DNA from 3 places in the Paraglaciecola sp. G1-13 genome. Region 1 is predicted to be linked to each of the others. Evidence: predicted binding sites of a transcription regulator. Region 1 holds the regulator's gene; each other region holds the start of a gene.

Region 1 (4,915 bases):
AAGCAGTCAATTGGGTTGCTGATAACCCAACCGCGCGTTTCAAAAAAATAGCGAATGAGTAGAAAGTCGAGATGAGTGGAAAAAGTCTAAATTGAAGTGCACGTTGCATTAAATCTAACTGATTACTCGCTTTCGTTGAATTTTCCGACAATAAGCTCTTCAACAGCATCCATCGCTTGGCGCGCGTCTTTCCCTTCAGATATCACTTGAATTTCTTTGCCTTGGCAACTCTCTAACATCATTAGGCCCAGCACACTGCTTGCTGAGGCACTTTTGTCATCCTGAACAATAGTGACTTCAGCTTCAAATTGATTCGCAAGCTTAACCAATTGAGTCGCTGCTCTGGCATGCAGCCCTAACTTGTTCACTATGAGTAAGGTTTTCTCTAATCGCTCACTCATCGGTTTAACTCGCGATGACGTATCTGCACATCAGGGTGCGAGGTGCTAAATGTTTTGGCTAACATTTCCACTACGTACACAGAGCGGTGCTGACCGCCAGTACACCCGATGGCGATTGTCACATAACTACGGTTATTACGTTCTAAATGTGGCAACCAAGTAGAAATCAGATTCTGAATTTGCCAAATAAATTTAGTGACTATAGGTTGTGAGCCAAGAAAAATCTCGACGGGGGAATCAAGTCCAGTAAGGGGTTTTAAATCTGGCTCCCAGTGCGGGTTGGGTAAGAAACGCGCATCAAATACATAATCCGCATCTTTAGGAATACCGTGTTTAAAACCGAAGCTTTCAAAAACCAAAACCAAGCGTGAGCTTTTTTTACCTAATATTCGCTCACGCACCAATTCGGCCAGCTGGTGAATTGACAATTGATCTGTGTCTATATATAAATCTGCACGTTCGGCTATTGGCGCTAATAACTGGCTTTCGGCTTGAATAGCACCAGACAATGATTTGTTTTGCTTAGACAACGGGTGCAAGCGGCGGGTTTCACTGAAACGCTTAATCAGTACGTCATCGCTGGCATCCAAATACAATATGGTCATTTCCCACGTTGACGGCAAGTAGTCGAGTATTTCCACCAATTCGTTGGGATCTTTGGGTAAATTTCGCACGTCAATGCTGACCGCGACCTGATCGTACTCGTCAGCGACGGTATGGGTCAAAGTGGGCAATAAGTTGACGGGGATATTATCAACGCAGTAATAGCCTAAATCTTCCAGTGAACGTAAAACGATGGACTTCCCTGAGCCTGAACGCCCACTGATGATAATAAGCTTCATAATTAACTGAGTACCTGAAATAATTCTTGGTCTGTGGTTGCACTGCGCAAACGATTTAAAATATCTTTATCAACGAATTTTTTGGCTATCGCCGACAAGGTTTGTAGGTGCTCTTGGGCCTTTTCCTCTGGTACTAAAATAGCAAAGAAGATATCCACTGGCATGTTATCGATGGCGTCATACTGGACCGGAGGTTGGCACGTTACAAGCACGCCTAGGGCTGACTCTAGCCCTTTTATACGGCCATGTGGTAGTGCTATACCACCACCAATGCCCGTACACCCCATTTTCTCGCGCCCCGCTAAACTGGATAAAATGGTCGCTTGGTCTACTTCAACAAGGTGCTCAGATGCCAATTGACTAATAAGCTCTAAAATGCGCTTTTTGCTGGACCCCTGAACTGCGCATACGACGCAGTCAGGGTGAAGAATATTTGATATTTCCATTATTTACCTGATGGGTTAATGGCGTTTAGCTTTTTCTTTATGCTTGATAACTTGCCGATCGAGTTTATCGATTAGGCCATCTATTGCCGCATACATGTCGTTGTGTTCCATGGTGGCAAATACATCTGCCCCATTCAAATGTATTGTCGCTTCCGCTTTTTGGTTGAGCTTTTCTACATTGAGAATGACGTGAACATTGTTGATCTGATCGAAGTGTCGCTCGAGCTTGGTAAATTTAGTATCGACATAATCTTTTAGTGAATCGGTTACATCCACATGGTGACCAGTAATATTAATTTGCATATCGCCTCTTCCTTCTTTAATCAGCCTACAATAGGCTTTTTCGTTGGTTCGACGGGGGTATCATCAGAGATTCCCGGTACTTTGCTATTGTTCGCCGAGCGACCATGATGCCTTGATCGGCCAACAATTGAGCAATCTTGCTGTCACTTAGCGGCTTGCTTGGTTTTTCAGCTGCGACCAGCTTTTTAATCAATGCGCGTATCGCCGTTGACGAGCACTCTCCGCCTGTCTCAGTTGCAACATGGCTCGAGAAGAAATATTTCAGCTCAAATATACCTCTAGGGGTATGCATATATTTTTGGGTGGTAACACGAGAAATTGTAGATTCATGCATATCCACCATTTCGGCTACGTCATTTAGTACCATAGGCTTCATCATCTCAGGCCCATGTTCAAAGAAGCCCATTTGCTGCTGTACTATACAGTTTGACACTTTCAATAAGGTATCGTTTCGGCTCTCAACACTTTTAATAAACCATTTGGCTTCTTGCATGTGTGAGCGAATAAATTGACTATCACTGGTGTTTTTCGCGCTACGACTCATTGCAGCATACTGTTGATTAACGTTCAATTTGGGTAGGCTGTCTGGGTTAAGCTCTACTGTCCAACGGCCATTTTTCTTACTCACTGACACATCAGGTATAACGTATTCTGCTTCACCTTTGATCAAGGCGCTGCCTGGACGCGGATTGAGCGTTTTAAGTAAACGCATGACCTCACGCAAATCATCCTCTTTAAGGCGAGATTTACGCATCAAAGTACGGTAATCCTTGCTTGCCAAAAGGTCGGCATAGTCCCCAATCAAGGTCTTCGCTTCTTCTAACCAGGGTGTATCAGGAGCAAACTGACGCAATTGCACTAGCAAGCATTCTTGTGGTGTACGAGAGCCAGACCCAATTGGGTCGAACATTTGAATACGCTTAAGTACGCATTCCACTTCATCGAGCTCTATTTCTTCATCATCCATGCTGGCCAGAACGTCTTCAGCGCTCATGGTCAAATAACCAGACTCATCGATAGAATCAATGATCGCTGTCGCAATCGCGACATCGGTATCACTAAAATGGGTTAAACGCATTTGCCACAGCAAATGATCTTGAATGTTATCTGTGGTTTCGCCTTGAAAGATCTGTTCGTCATCACCGCCGGCACCACTGGATATGCTAGAGGCAGGTGCGGAAGAAGCGCTGATGTACTCATCCCAAGTGGTATCCGTAGGTAAGTCTTCTGGGATTTCGTTTTTCTCGAACGCTTCACTTGAGTCTAAGTTGTCACTGCTGGTATCAACTATTTCATTGGTATCTTTAGAAGACGGGTCGAGGGAATTGTCATTTAACGCACTATCGCCGGATTCCTGATCCGTAGGCTCTTCAACTTCCAACAGCGGGTTGGAATCCAAGGCTTCTTGAATTTCTTGCTGTAAATCTAACGTAGACAATTGCAACAAACGAATAGCTTGCTGTAACTGTGGCGTCATAGTGAGTGATTGACTAAATTTTAATTGTAAAGAGGGTTTCATTTACTTCTTTATTCTGTCCGTTGCAAACTAAAAAATATGCTGTGGTTGATTCGATTGACTGTAAATGTCTCACCAAGCGCCTGAGTATAATCTCGATAAAATGAGCGGCTTTTTCAGCTTAACTATAGCCTGAATTGTTCGCCTAGGTATACATCTCTTACACGTTGATCACTTAATACTTCTTCTGCCGTGCCAGAAGCGATGAGTTCACCATGACTAACAATGTAAGCTTTCTCACACACATCGAGTGTCTCTCTTACATTGTGGTCGGTTATCAAAACACCAATACCACGGTCACGTAAATGTTGAATAATTTTTTTAATATCATTAACTGAAATAGGATCAACACCGGCAAACGGCTCATCGAGCAGAATAAATTCTGGATCGGCTGCCAGTGCCCGCGCTATTTCTACCCGGCGGCGTTCACCTCCAGACAAACTCATACCAGCACTGTTACGAATATGATTTATATTGAACTCATCGAGTAATGAATCCGCTTGCTGTTCTCTTTGTTCTGCACTGAGCTCTTTGCGTGTCTGCAAGATAGCCATCAAGTTTTGATAGACTGTCAGTTTTCGAAAAATAGAGGCTTCTTGGGGTAAGTAACCAATCCCTAAACGAGCGCGCATATGCATGGGCTGTAGGGTAAGATCTTGCTGATCAATACTGATTTCTCCCTTATCTAAGGGAACCAAACCGACAATCATATAAAACGTGGTTGTTTTACCTGCACCGTTTGGACCAAGTAAACCGACAATCTGGCCAGTGGACACTTCTAGACTGACATCACGCACAACTTGACGCGATTTATAGGATTTAGCCAAATGCGAGGCTTTTAACGTCGCCATTATGGAGTTTCATCCTGTTTTGGTTTGACTTCAGCATCACTGGACTTTTTCGCGTCAGTTTGCTTTTTACTGCTCGCTGATTTCTTAGCTGGTTGAAAAATAGTCGTAACTCGTCCGCTATTTTCACTCTCGCTCTCTCCTTGCGCGACAATTTGTTCAAGTTCCATGTTAAACACTATCGACTCACCTTTTACACTGCTATTGTTCTGCTTCAGCTGTGCATCGCCTTCTAAGGTTAGTGTGCGTAAATCTCTGCGATATTCAATGCGATTGGCTGATGCCTCAATACTGCCCCCTTGCTCTTGTTGTTGAGAGTATTTAGCCGGGCTACCCGTCGCGATGAAAACTTCGTTACCTTCGCCTTTACTCGCGTCGACTTCTACTTCATCGGCATACACATTCAAACTACCTTGATTGATGTGCACGTCTTCTCGAAAGATAGACTTTTTAGTTTTACCGTCCCCGAACTGAAACTTCGAGTCCACTTTTATCGCTTGCGTGAAATCTTCTTTGCCAGCCATGCTTAATGGGGAAAATGCTAATGTTGCTAAGGCAA
Region 2 (4,915 bases), 200 kb from region 1:
AGGATGAGCTGGAAGCCTGCTCGTATTCACTGCTTTCATTCACTTCATGATTTGCGCAGCGCTCATTGCTTTTTTTAACACTTGGTCGATTGCTATTGTTTAGCCCGTTGTCGCTAGAATTGCTCTTTATATGTGTCATGACGTTGGCTCTGTTGAGATATTGCGGGGCGAGATATGTGATGAGAAAGCTTGGTCGTTGGCGTTATTCTCCTGCTCATCAATGCGCTCTAAAATTGCCATTACCGCGTTTAGTTGGCGGCAGATATCTGCAACACTCCAGCCGGTATCTGAGGATATTTCAGAATACGTTTGGCCTTTGAGCCGGGCGCGCATCAAAATGTCGCGTTGCTTCTCAGTTAGCTGTTCTGTGCCTTTTTGTATTGCAGCAATACGTTGCTCACCCTGCAAAATAGTTTCGGGGCAAACGTCATCACACTGATCTTCTGGGAGTTGAGTATGCTGTGCAATGAGCTCACGAGTTTTACACAAACGCCCTATCGATTTGAGGGTAATATTCATCGCTATTTTGATGATATAGGCTTTGGGGTCTTCTATTTGTTCAAAATCACGTATTTGGGCAATACGGCTAAACGCTTCTTGGGCCACGTCTTCTGGCTCTGGTGGACCTGAGCCGTAACATTTGTGCAGTATGCGGCACACATCGCGCCAATGATCTCTGAACAGCTTATCGATTGCGTTAGGGGCTTGTATCTTCTTTGGTTTAGACGCAGGGGACGTTATTTCTAAAGCTTGGGGTTTTACATGGGAGTTTAGAAAAAACAGCGAAGCCTTTTGTAGCGTTTTGCTCATTGTGTTTACTCTTACACGCTAAAAATGGACGGATAGTAATCGCGGAGTAAAACAGAAACATGACAGCTGGTGGCTTTGGGCTAATATTCATAAAAACTTCATATTTTTCATGACGGACTTCACAGGCTGTGCATTTGCTTTTCTGCATAGGCTCGTTGCACAAAGTGTTCAAGGGTGAAAGAAAAATAAACAAATGGATATAAAAAAAGCCGGCAAGCCGGCTTTGATTTAAAGTGTATTCATTATTTCTTGAGGCGTTTTCCAACGCCAAGACCTAATAGCCCCAAACCCAAGATAGCAAGGCTGGTTGGCGCGGGCACGTCTCGCTTGTCTAATCCAACAACGATGTTGTCAAACTCACCTGCAACACCAGAAGAGATAACTCGAAGTCTGTTAAAAGCTTCGTTTGCACCAAAGGCTATGTTGACATAGACATTTGATGAATCCGCGACTTGGTTACCAGCGGTGCCGTTTAGTTCGGCCAAAAGCTCAGCGCCAGTTATTTTGCCCACGAGTGCATCGTCAGAGTAAAACTCAAAAGAGTTATAGGTGTCTACCGAGCCCCAATAAAAGCCTAAGTAATTAACGCGAGAATCAGCAAGTGACGACACGGTTGTTCCTATACTGTCTAGAAAGCTTGTGTAATCAATATCTACAAAACTATCCACACCCACGGTGGAGGGCGTTGTGTAAGCATAACAAGTATTATCGCCAGCAGGTGCCGCGGCAACGTTCCTAGTTGACCCTTTACGAACGTTAAGCACGGACGAACCACTGGCTGTAACGGCTAATGGTGAGTTGATGGCACATCCGTTTGATGAGCCAGCAACGTTGTAGCTTTCATCTTGGGTCAAGGGCAGCGCATCGATAGCGGTGGCTTTGTCAAACGTTTCTACGAAGTAGCCGTCGGACAAAGAATTGATCGTGTTGTCAGCGTTGATTTTTAGACTCGTCTTGCCAGAGCCGTCAGTGGCGGCTTGGCCCTCAAAGGAAATAACCGCCGCATGCGCAGACTGGCTAACTGCCAAAGCGATTAAGGTAGTTTTAAATAACTTTATACTGTTTTTAGTCATTGAATTTTTCATGTGTAACTCCGTTATGCAGCTACAGTTACTGCTACTAAAGTATTAGCATAAGCCGTGCCAGAACAAATTATTGAGCATTATCATGGTATTGCATTCTGAGCGGTAAATATCTATACCGAAAGCGTAAAAATAGGTGACTAATGTGTACGAAATTTACACGCTTAGTGTAAAGTTTTCTAAGGGGAGAATCGCAACTAAGTACACGTTAAACAAGGGATTGAAGCTTTGCGTAAAGCAAAAACTTGTCAGCCCATTATTAACAACTTAATAGGACTGAATAGAGGACTTTTTAACTGTTGGCGTTTGTCTTTAATACGGCTTATTTTCAGGCATAAAAAAAGTCGGCGAGCCGACTTTTTTTATGAATTGTTAATATTACTTCTGAAGTTTTTTACGCAATACGAAGCCGATTAGACCTAGACCTAAGAAAGCCAAACCAGCTGGTGCTGGTACATTACGATTTGATAAACCAACCACGATGTTGTCGAACTCACCGGCTACGCCAGATGAAACAACACGTAAGCGGGTGAAAGCTTCAGCAACGCTGAAGTTTATGTTCACGTAAACATTGGACTTATCAGATAATCTGTCACCTTCAACACCACCAACAAGATCTAATATTTCTTGACCAGCAATGCTTTTCACTAATTGGTCAGTATCAGAGTAAAACTCAAAGGTGTTATAGGTATCGATTGATCCCCAATAAAAGCCTAGGTAGTCAATGCTTGAACCAGCTAAAGACGCATCTATTGTACCGATGTTGGCTAAGAAATTGGTGTAATCGATGTCTACGTAACTATCAGTTCCAACCGTTTCAGGTGTGGTGTAAGCATAACAAGTCGTGTCACCAGCAGGTGCAGCTGCTACATTTCTCACTGAACCTGTACGTACATTTAACACGTTAGTGGAGCTAGGTTGAACAAGTAATGGTGAGTTGATTGCACAACCAGTAGAACTGCCTGCCACATTATAAGTTGTATCATTTGCAGTCGGTAGCCCTGGAATTGCGGTGGCGCTATCGAACGTTTCTACAAAGAAACCGTCGCTGATGGCATTGATAGTATTGTTCGAGTTAACATTGGCGCTTGTCTTACCAGAACCGTCTGTGGCTGCTTGACCACCTAAGGTAATAGTAGCGGCGCTAATGTTTTGCGATGCAGTTAGCGCTAGTAAAGCGGCTGCTGATATGAATTTTGCTTTCTTAAATAAACGTGTCATAGGTTACTCCTGTACGACGACCTAACTGCAACTGTGATATGTATTGTCGATAAAGCACAAACTGAGCCACTTCTCATTAATCCTTTTAATTCAACATCTTAGACTTTTGGCTAATTGACGCTCAATAGTCAGTGTAAAAAAAGTAGACAGGCTTTAATTTGTAGCGTTTCTAACTAGATACGCTTCGAAACTCGGCACATTATAACGGTGGTTGATTTTTAATCAATGCTGTTGTGTGCAAATATTTTCTTTATCAGGCGTCAGGGCTAACGAGGTTTTTATTGCTCAAATGCAAAGGGTAAAATTTCATTCATGGAAAGCGTTTTAATTTCACCTTCGCTGGTGGCCATATGAACTAAAGTGTCTTTGCTGGCGAACTCAAAAATACGCTGACGACACCCGCCACACGGTGAGCAAAAGTGTTCATTTGGGCTGGCAATTAAAATTTCACGGACTTGCCTCGCACCACCTGCCACCATTGCTGCTAAGGCGTTTCCTTCGGCACACTGACCTAGCGGAAATGATACGTTTTCTACGTTGCAGCCAGTATACGTTTGACCGTCTTCTGCCACTAGGGCAGAGCCCACTCTGTAATCAGAATAAGGAGCGTGTGCTTTGGCTTGTACATCCAAAGCGGCATTAAAGAGGCTTTGTAAATCAGTTTGTTGCTTATTCAAAATGGTATCGCTTTTTTTCTCAATAGCCGGCTAGTGTGCATTATTTTTACAACTTGATACAGTAGATTGCAATTTTCGCCTTCTCGTTGTCTTTACATTTATGGGTAAATACGCCACCCTGACTGTTTACTAAGCTTCATTTCCTGGCCGATTCCGCATTTTTATCGCCATCACATTTTAGACCGAGCGTTGCCTACTCTTATGCTAATTACAATGCAAAATAAATTTTTCTCACTGGTATTCTTAGGATTGATATTAAGTGGTTGTGCTAGTAGCAATCAAGCTCAGCAAAGCCAAGCACAGATGAGTAACTTATTACTCGCTGAACCTGCGCCCATGAGCGTGCGTTCGCAAATGGCGATTGCTAGATATAACCAAATTCTTGAGAAAGCACCGTTAGAAGATCAAGAAAGGGCAGAGTTACTCCATCAACGCGGCATGTTGTATGACAGCGTTGGACTTGCTGGTTTAGCCCAATACGATTTTGATCATGCAATACGTCTTAAACCAGATATGGCGGAGGCGTATAATTCTTTGGGGGTACATTACATCCAGCAAATGAATTTTATACAAGCCTATGAAGCGTTTGATGCCACATTAGACATTAATCCTGATTATGAATTTGCATTTTTGAATCGTGGGATTGCGCTTTATTACGGTGGCCGTGCCGATTTAGCCGTGAATGATTTTAGTGAATTCTACCGAAATGATGAATCCGATCCTTATCGTGCACTTTGGTCCTTTATTGCCCATAGCGAACTTGACCAAGCAGATGCATTAATTACGTTAAGCAATAATCGTGAAAACTTAGACGAAGACAACTGGGCGACACATTTAGTCGACCTATATCTAGGACGTATAGATGAACAGGCATTATTAAACGCCCTAATTCAAGGGGTAAAAAGTCAGCAAGAGTTGACGGATCGCCTTTGTGAAGCGTATTTCTATCTGGGAAAATATAACTCAGCTTTGGGTAACCGCGGTGTGGCGTCGAATTACTTCAAGTTAGCTCTGAGCACCAACGTATTTGAATATGTTGAACACAGATATGCGCGACTTGAGCTTGATATGCTGCGCGATAAAGCCGTTGCTGAAAGTGAAGGGCCACAATAGCAGCTTGCGCTT
Region 3 (4,915 bases), 890 kb from region 1:
TTGGTGCGTTTAGGCTCTCATCGCACCCCAGTGCAGGACGTGGAGTTTGCAATCCGTCAATTGGTTGAGATTGCCGTTCGCGCCTTATCACCCGGTATTAACGACCCTTATTCAGCTGTAACCGTGGTAGACAAGCTTAGCGCTGTGTTGTGCACACTCACCGACAAACCCTTTCCGCCAACTATCTACGAAGACGACAACGGCATAACTCGACTTCAATGCAAGCCCGTGGCTTTCACTGGGTTGGGTGAAGCGGCGTTTAATCAGATCCGCCAATATTCGAAAGACAGCCTAGCAGTCACCATTCGTTTACTGGAAGGCTTAAGCAGTATTTTGCGTTTTAGCCGTAGCCCCGAGCATAAACAGTTCGTTCGCCAACAGGCCGCTATGATTGAACAAATACAGAGCAGCTCACAACTAGCTGAGCATGACTGGTTGGATATAAAGCGCCGCCTAGATGATATAAAGCGCCACCTAGACAGTGACAGCAGCTAACAGAGTCTTGCAACGATCACTAAAGCGTTGCAACGATCAGCAAAGCGTAGTGATAGGCAGTCAGTAACGGCTGCAAATAGCGTTGAAAATATTTCACGTTAATCTGCTCTATCTCACATCTCTTATTGTTTATTCTATACATATCAATTGGTTACTTTTTGGCATGGTATTCGAATAGGTTAATCCACATGTTCACCGCGTTGTCTTGCTCAAAGTCAGCGCTCCAACAGAAGGACTGATTTATGAATTCATCAACATTCGCTACGCCAACAATACCGACTCCAGGATTCGGTACATATCGCCTAAAAGGGGATGATGCCAAACTGGCGGTAGAGAACGCGCTTGATGTGGGTTACCGTCATATTGATACCGCACAAGCTTATGAAAATGAAGCTGAAGTCGGTGATGCTATTTCCGCCTCTAAAATCTCTAGAGGTGAGCTCTTCGTCACGACTAAAGTGTGGTTTGATAACCTCAGTGCCGATAAATTTATAACGAGCGTGCAAAATAGTCTGACTCAGCTCAATACCGATTATGTTGACTTACTGCTCATTCACTGGCCGTCACCGGACAACAAGGTATCGATGGCAGAATATCTTAAGGAACTAAAGGCGTGCAAAGAGCGCGGTCTGACGAGACATATCGGTGTGTCCAATTTCACCCAAAGCCAGCTTGATGAAGCCCTGTCGATTTTAGGTAAAGATCATATTCTGACCAATCAAATCGAGGTACATCCTAACTTTCAAAACAAAGAGCTGGTGGCATACTGCCAACGCAACAACATTCAAGTAACCGCATACATGCCCCTAGGTGTGGGTAAAGTGATGGAAAATGACATACTGAATGACATCGCCAGTGCCCACGATACAACATCATCTGCGGTCGCATTAGCGTGGTTAAGTCATAAGAAAATCGTGGCGATCCCTTCATCCACCAATGTGAACCACATGCGTGACAATCTCACGGCTAAGCAAATGATGTTAACTGCCGAAGAAATCGAAAAAATCGATGGCATTGAACCTCAAGAACGTATTGTTGACCCTGACTTCGCACCAGACTGGTAAAGATACCTATTACGTGCTCACGAAAGTCTTAACCTGAGGTCGATTTGTACCAACCCCCGTAAATCATTAATCGTTCAGTGAAAAATAAAAAACGCCTCTGCCTCTTTTGAGTTAGAGGCGTTTTCATGTGTGTAGTAGGGCCATTTTACGTTTTAACGCTTACTCAATCTTCACTTTCACCTTCAACCTCCAATCATCAAGTAAAAATGGTCAGAAAGTCTCGGTATTATTAAAGAATTATTTACAAGTCCCTGGTAATAAATTTCACAAGTGATGATGTGAAAGTGTGACTAAGATGGAATAAAGTTACTTAAAATCAATGGATTAACTGGTTGGCATTGAATTGGCATTAATTACTTCGAATCTTAAAAAGGAGATATTTATGAAAAATTCAATCATTTCAGTATTAGTAGCCGCCACACTTGGTACAGCCTCTCTAGCTGCGAATGCAGAGAATACTTGGAAAGATACAGCGGGCGACGCTTGGATTGACGGTAAAGCCGAAACCACATTAATGCTTAATGGCAACCTTGACTCGTTTGACATCAACACAGATGTTAAAAACGGCAAAGTCACCCTAACAGGTAAAGTTGACCGCGAAGTCGACAAAGCGCTAGCGTCAGAGCTCGTTATGTCACTTGATGGTGTAACCGATGTCGATAATCAGTTGACGGTCATCCAAGAGTTAGATGAAGAGCAAGACGGCGAGGTCATGCAGACTCTTAACGATGCGAAAATTGAAACGGTAGTAAAAACCCGTTTAATGTTTGAATCAGAAGTGAGCGGCTTGGAAATTGAAGTCGAATCAAAAATGGGTGAAGTGACCCTTTCTGGCACGGTTGATACAGACGCAGAGCGCCAGTTGGCGATCAAGATTGCTGAGAATACCAACGACGTAAAAACCGTTGTTGATATGCTGAAAACCACAGAGCAAGGCGGCAACGCATAGAAATAGTGCTACAAAGCTAAATAGAACACCCGCTTCGGCGGGTGTTTTTTTGTCTAGAGTTTATGATGGTCTACAAATATTAATTAGCTTTCCTAATATTTGAATAAAAAACTGAGCGACTTAGAGTTTTTATATAGACACCCATAATAAATTCTTTCAATAGAGTTTTCATATAGACACCCATGATAAATTCTTTAAAAAATCGTCTTTGTTTTTTTTGGCTAGCAAGAATTAACTTACAGCTATGCACCCCCTCTTTTAACCTGGATGGCTGGGGACTTCATTGGGAGATTTGACTGCGAAGATAGGGAAGAGTTTTTATATAGACACCCATAATAAATTCTTTCAATAGAGTTTTCATATAGACACCCATGATAAATTCTTTAAAAAATCGTCTTTGTTTTTTTGGCTAGCAAGTATTAACTTACAGCTAAACACCCCCTCTTTTAACCTGGATGGCTGGGGACTTTATTGGGAGATTTGACTGCGAAGATAGAGAAGGAAAAAAACAGTCTTTTACGGACATGTAAAAGGCACGAGATGTTGCGTATCGTGTGAATTTGGTCAAATCAGGTTTATGCGCGCTTTAATAATTCTCTCGCTTTGGTCATTCCTCGCAGCCGTTGATGGTGGGTATGGCGTTTAAATGCATTCATCATTTGCTCCGCACCTGCTGCGTAGCAGAAGTGTTTTTCGAACTCAGTTGTTAATGTTAACCACTGAGCAGCGTCTAGGCCTAATCTTTGTAGAATAGGACTGTGAGTGTTATCAATATGACCGGCCTTGTCATCACGAATGCATCGGCCTGTCGTGTCTACCAATTCACAATAGTCTTTGAGTGAATATGCGATACCTTGAGGCATTTCTTCACGAGGATTACCTACAAACGGCATTAACACGTTCGGTTGTGGTTGTTGGTTTTTAATGGCGTGAATGCGCTTTTTGATACTGGTGTGTTTTGACGTTTCGGGTGTTTTTGCCATTTTTGCACGAATGGGATTCAAGTCCACATAGGCCATACACGCTAAGACCGCACTCTCATCTAATAGGGCTTGTGATTTAAATCGTCCTTCCCAGAAACGACCAGTGCAGCCATCCTCTTTATTGGCTTCGCGAGCAATATATTCATTCAAGTCACGCATAAACCAGCTTATGTCATACAAACGTTGCCGATAGGTTTCAACGGTCTCATCAAAGGTGATTAGCTCTCCTTGGCTCAGCGTATCGCCATTCATAAACTTCTGAGTCAGCAAAGTGCCTCTGTGTAGCTTGTGATAGCGCCTCAACACTTCATCGCTATTCCAATTGTCAGCCATTATTTTATTCACACATAGCACCACATGCGTGTGATTATTCATGACCGCATAGGCACAAATATCTATGGCGAATACCGTAGACAAAAACAACAAGCGCGCTTCAACCCAGCCTCGGCGATGCTCGTAACTTTGCCCAGAATGCGTATCGACTCCGCACAAGAACGACTGCCTTACGCAGCGGGAAACGCAATGGTAATAAGGGGTATCGATTAAACTAATTTGGCTTTTTCGAGGTTGAGGCATAATCCATCTACCTGACTAAATGAAACACCAATCAAGTGTAGCTCAGCCCTGAAAATTGACCATTTTTATAATGGGTGTCTTGATTACTGGATTTGTTCCGCACACACCGGGAAACGCAATGGTAATAAGGGGTATCGATTAAACTGATTTGGCTTTTTCGAGGTTGAGGCATAATCCATCGACCTGATATAAATGAGACACCAATCAAGTCTAGTTCAGCCCTGAAAATTGACCATTTTTATCATGGGTGTCTTGATTACTCGACCATTTTTATCATGGGTGTCTTGATTACTCACTTGTTTTGATTACTTTGCTGCTGTTCTCTTGATTACTGCTGTTCTCAGCCTGAGTCATTTGCGCGAAACTCTAAATTGATAAATGGAAGCGGTAGTTTGTTATCGCTAAAAGGATGGGAGCTATATTTGAACGGCAGAGCGATACCGCTTATATGTCGAGTAATTCTAATTATTGTTAGATAGCAAGTGATTGGGACATTCGTCATTCTCGTAGCTTTGTCTTTTTGATGGTAATTAATTTAACCTGTGCAATGCGTTTTATCTTATGCTAAAACACCTCTTCTAACGAGAGGTAGGGGCTCCAAATATTCAACCCTGTATTTCTAAAACTGTGTCCTTCTCTTGTTGCCACTCTCAAAACATAAGGACATATTTTGAAAAAATTAGCGCTGCTTATTCCTTTTATATCGTTAAATTGCTTCGCAGAAGAAACCCAAGATAAAGACTTTTCAATTGGCATAGGTATAGGTTCGATGTACACAGGTATCGGGGCCAATCTGTCGTTACTGTCTGAAAATGATTTGAAATATATTTCTGTCGGCTGTGTCGAGT

The links. Region 1 encodes sigma-54, which starts transcription at its own class of promoters, with help from an activator protein. Its sites were predicted from a motif close to GTTGGCACGNNNNTNGNNT; they were not measured.
Region 2: AC0L6N_RS01725 (Npun_F0296 family exosortase-dependent surface protein) is a predicted target of sigma-54. The motif match lies at 1,939-1,957, and genes of this name have one in related genera.
Region 3: AC0L6N_RS19120 (BON domain-containing protein) is a predicted target of sigma-54. The motif match lies at 1,891-1,909, and genes of this name have one in related genera.

The regions. Positions count from the first base shown of each region.
Region 1 is NZ_CM147903.1:204,640-209,554, reverse strand. It holds gene AC0L6N_RS00930 (DNA/RNA non-specific endonuclease) at 1-22, shown strand, start outside; gene AC0L6N_RS00925 (HPr family phosphocarrier protein) at 123-401, opposite strand; gene rapZ (RNase adapter RapZ) at 398-1,243, opposite strand; gene ptsN (PTS IIA-like nitrogen regulatory protein PtsN) at 1,246-1,689, opposite strand; gene hpf (ribosome hibernation promoting factor) at 1,705-1,992, opposite strand; gene AC0L6N_RS00905 (RNA polymerase factor sigma-54) at 2,018-3,511, opposite strand; gene lptB (LPS export ABC transporter ATP-binding protein) at 3,634-4,359, opposite strand; gene lptA (lipopolysaccharide transport periplasmic protein LptA) at 4,359-4,880, opposite strand.
Region 2 is NZ_CM147903.1:402,416-407,330, forward strand. It holds gene AC0L6N_RS01715 (FecR family protein) at 1-139, opposite strand, end outside; gene AC0L6N_RS01720 (RNA polymerase sigma factor) at 136-810, opposite strand; gene AC0L6N_RS01725 (Npun_F0296 family exosortase-dependent surface protein) at 1,053-1,895, opposite strand; gene AC0L6N_RS01730 (PEP-CTERM sorting domain-containing protein) at 2,271-3,113, opposite strand; gene AC0L6N_RS01735 (cytidine deaminase) at 3,392-3,790, opposite strand; gene nlpI (lipoprotein NlpI) at 4,004-4,903, shown strand.
Region 3 is NZ_CM147903.1:4,493,276-4,498,190, reverse strand. It holds gene AC0L6N_RS19130 (DUF2254 domain-containing protein) at 1-495, shown strand, start outside; gene dkgB (2,5-didehydrogluconate reductase DkgB) at 738-1,559, shown strand; gene AC0L6N_RS19120 (BON domain-containing protein) at 1,942-2,508, shown strand; gene AC0L6N_RS19115 (transposase) at 3,084-4,067, opposite strand; partial or broken gene AC0L6N_RS19110 (transposase) at 4,126-4,239, opposite strand; gene AC0L6N_RS19105 (hypothetical protein) at 4,738-4,915, shown strand, end outside.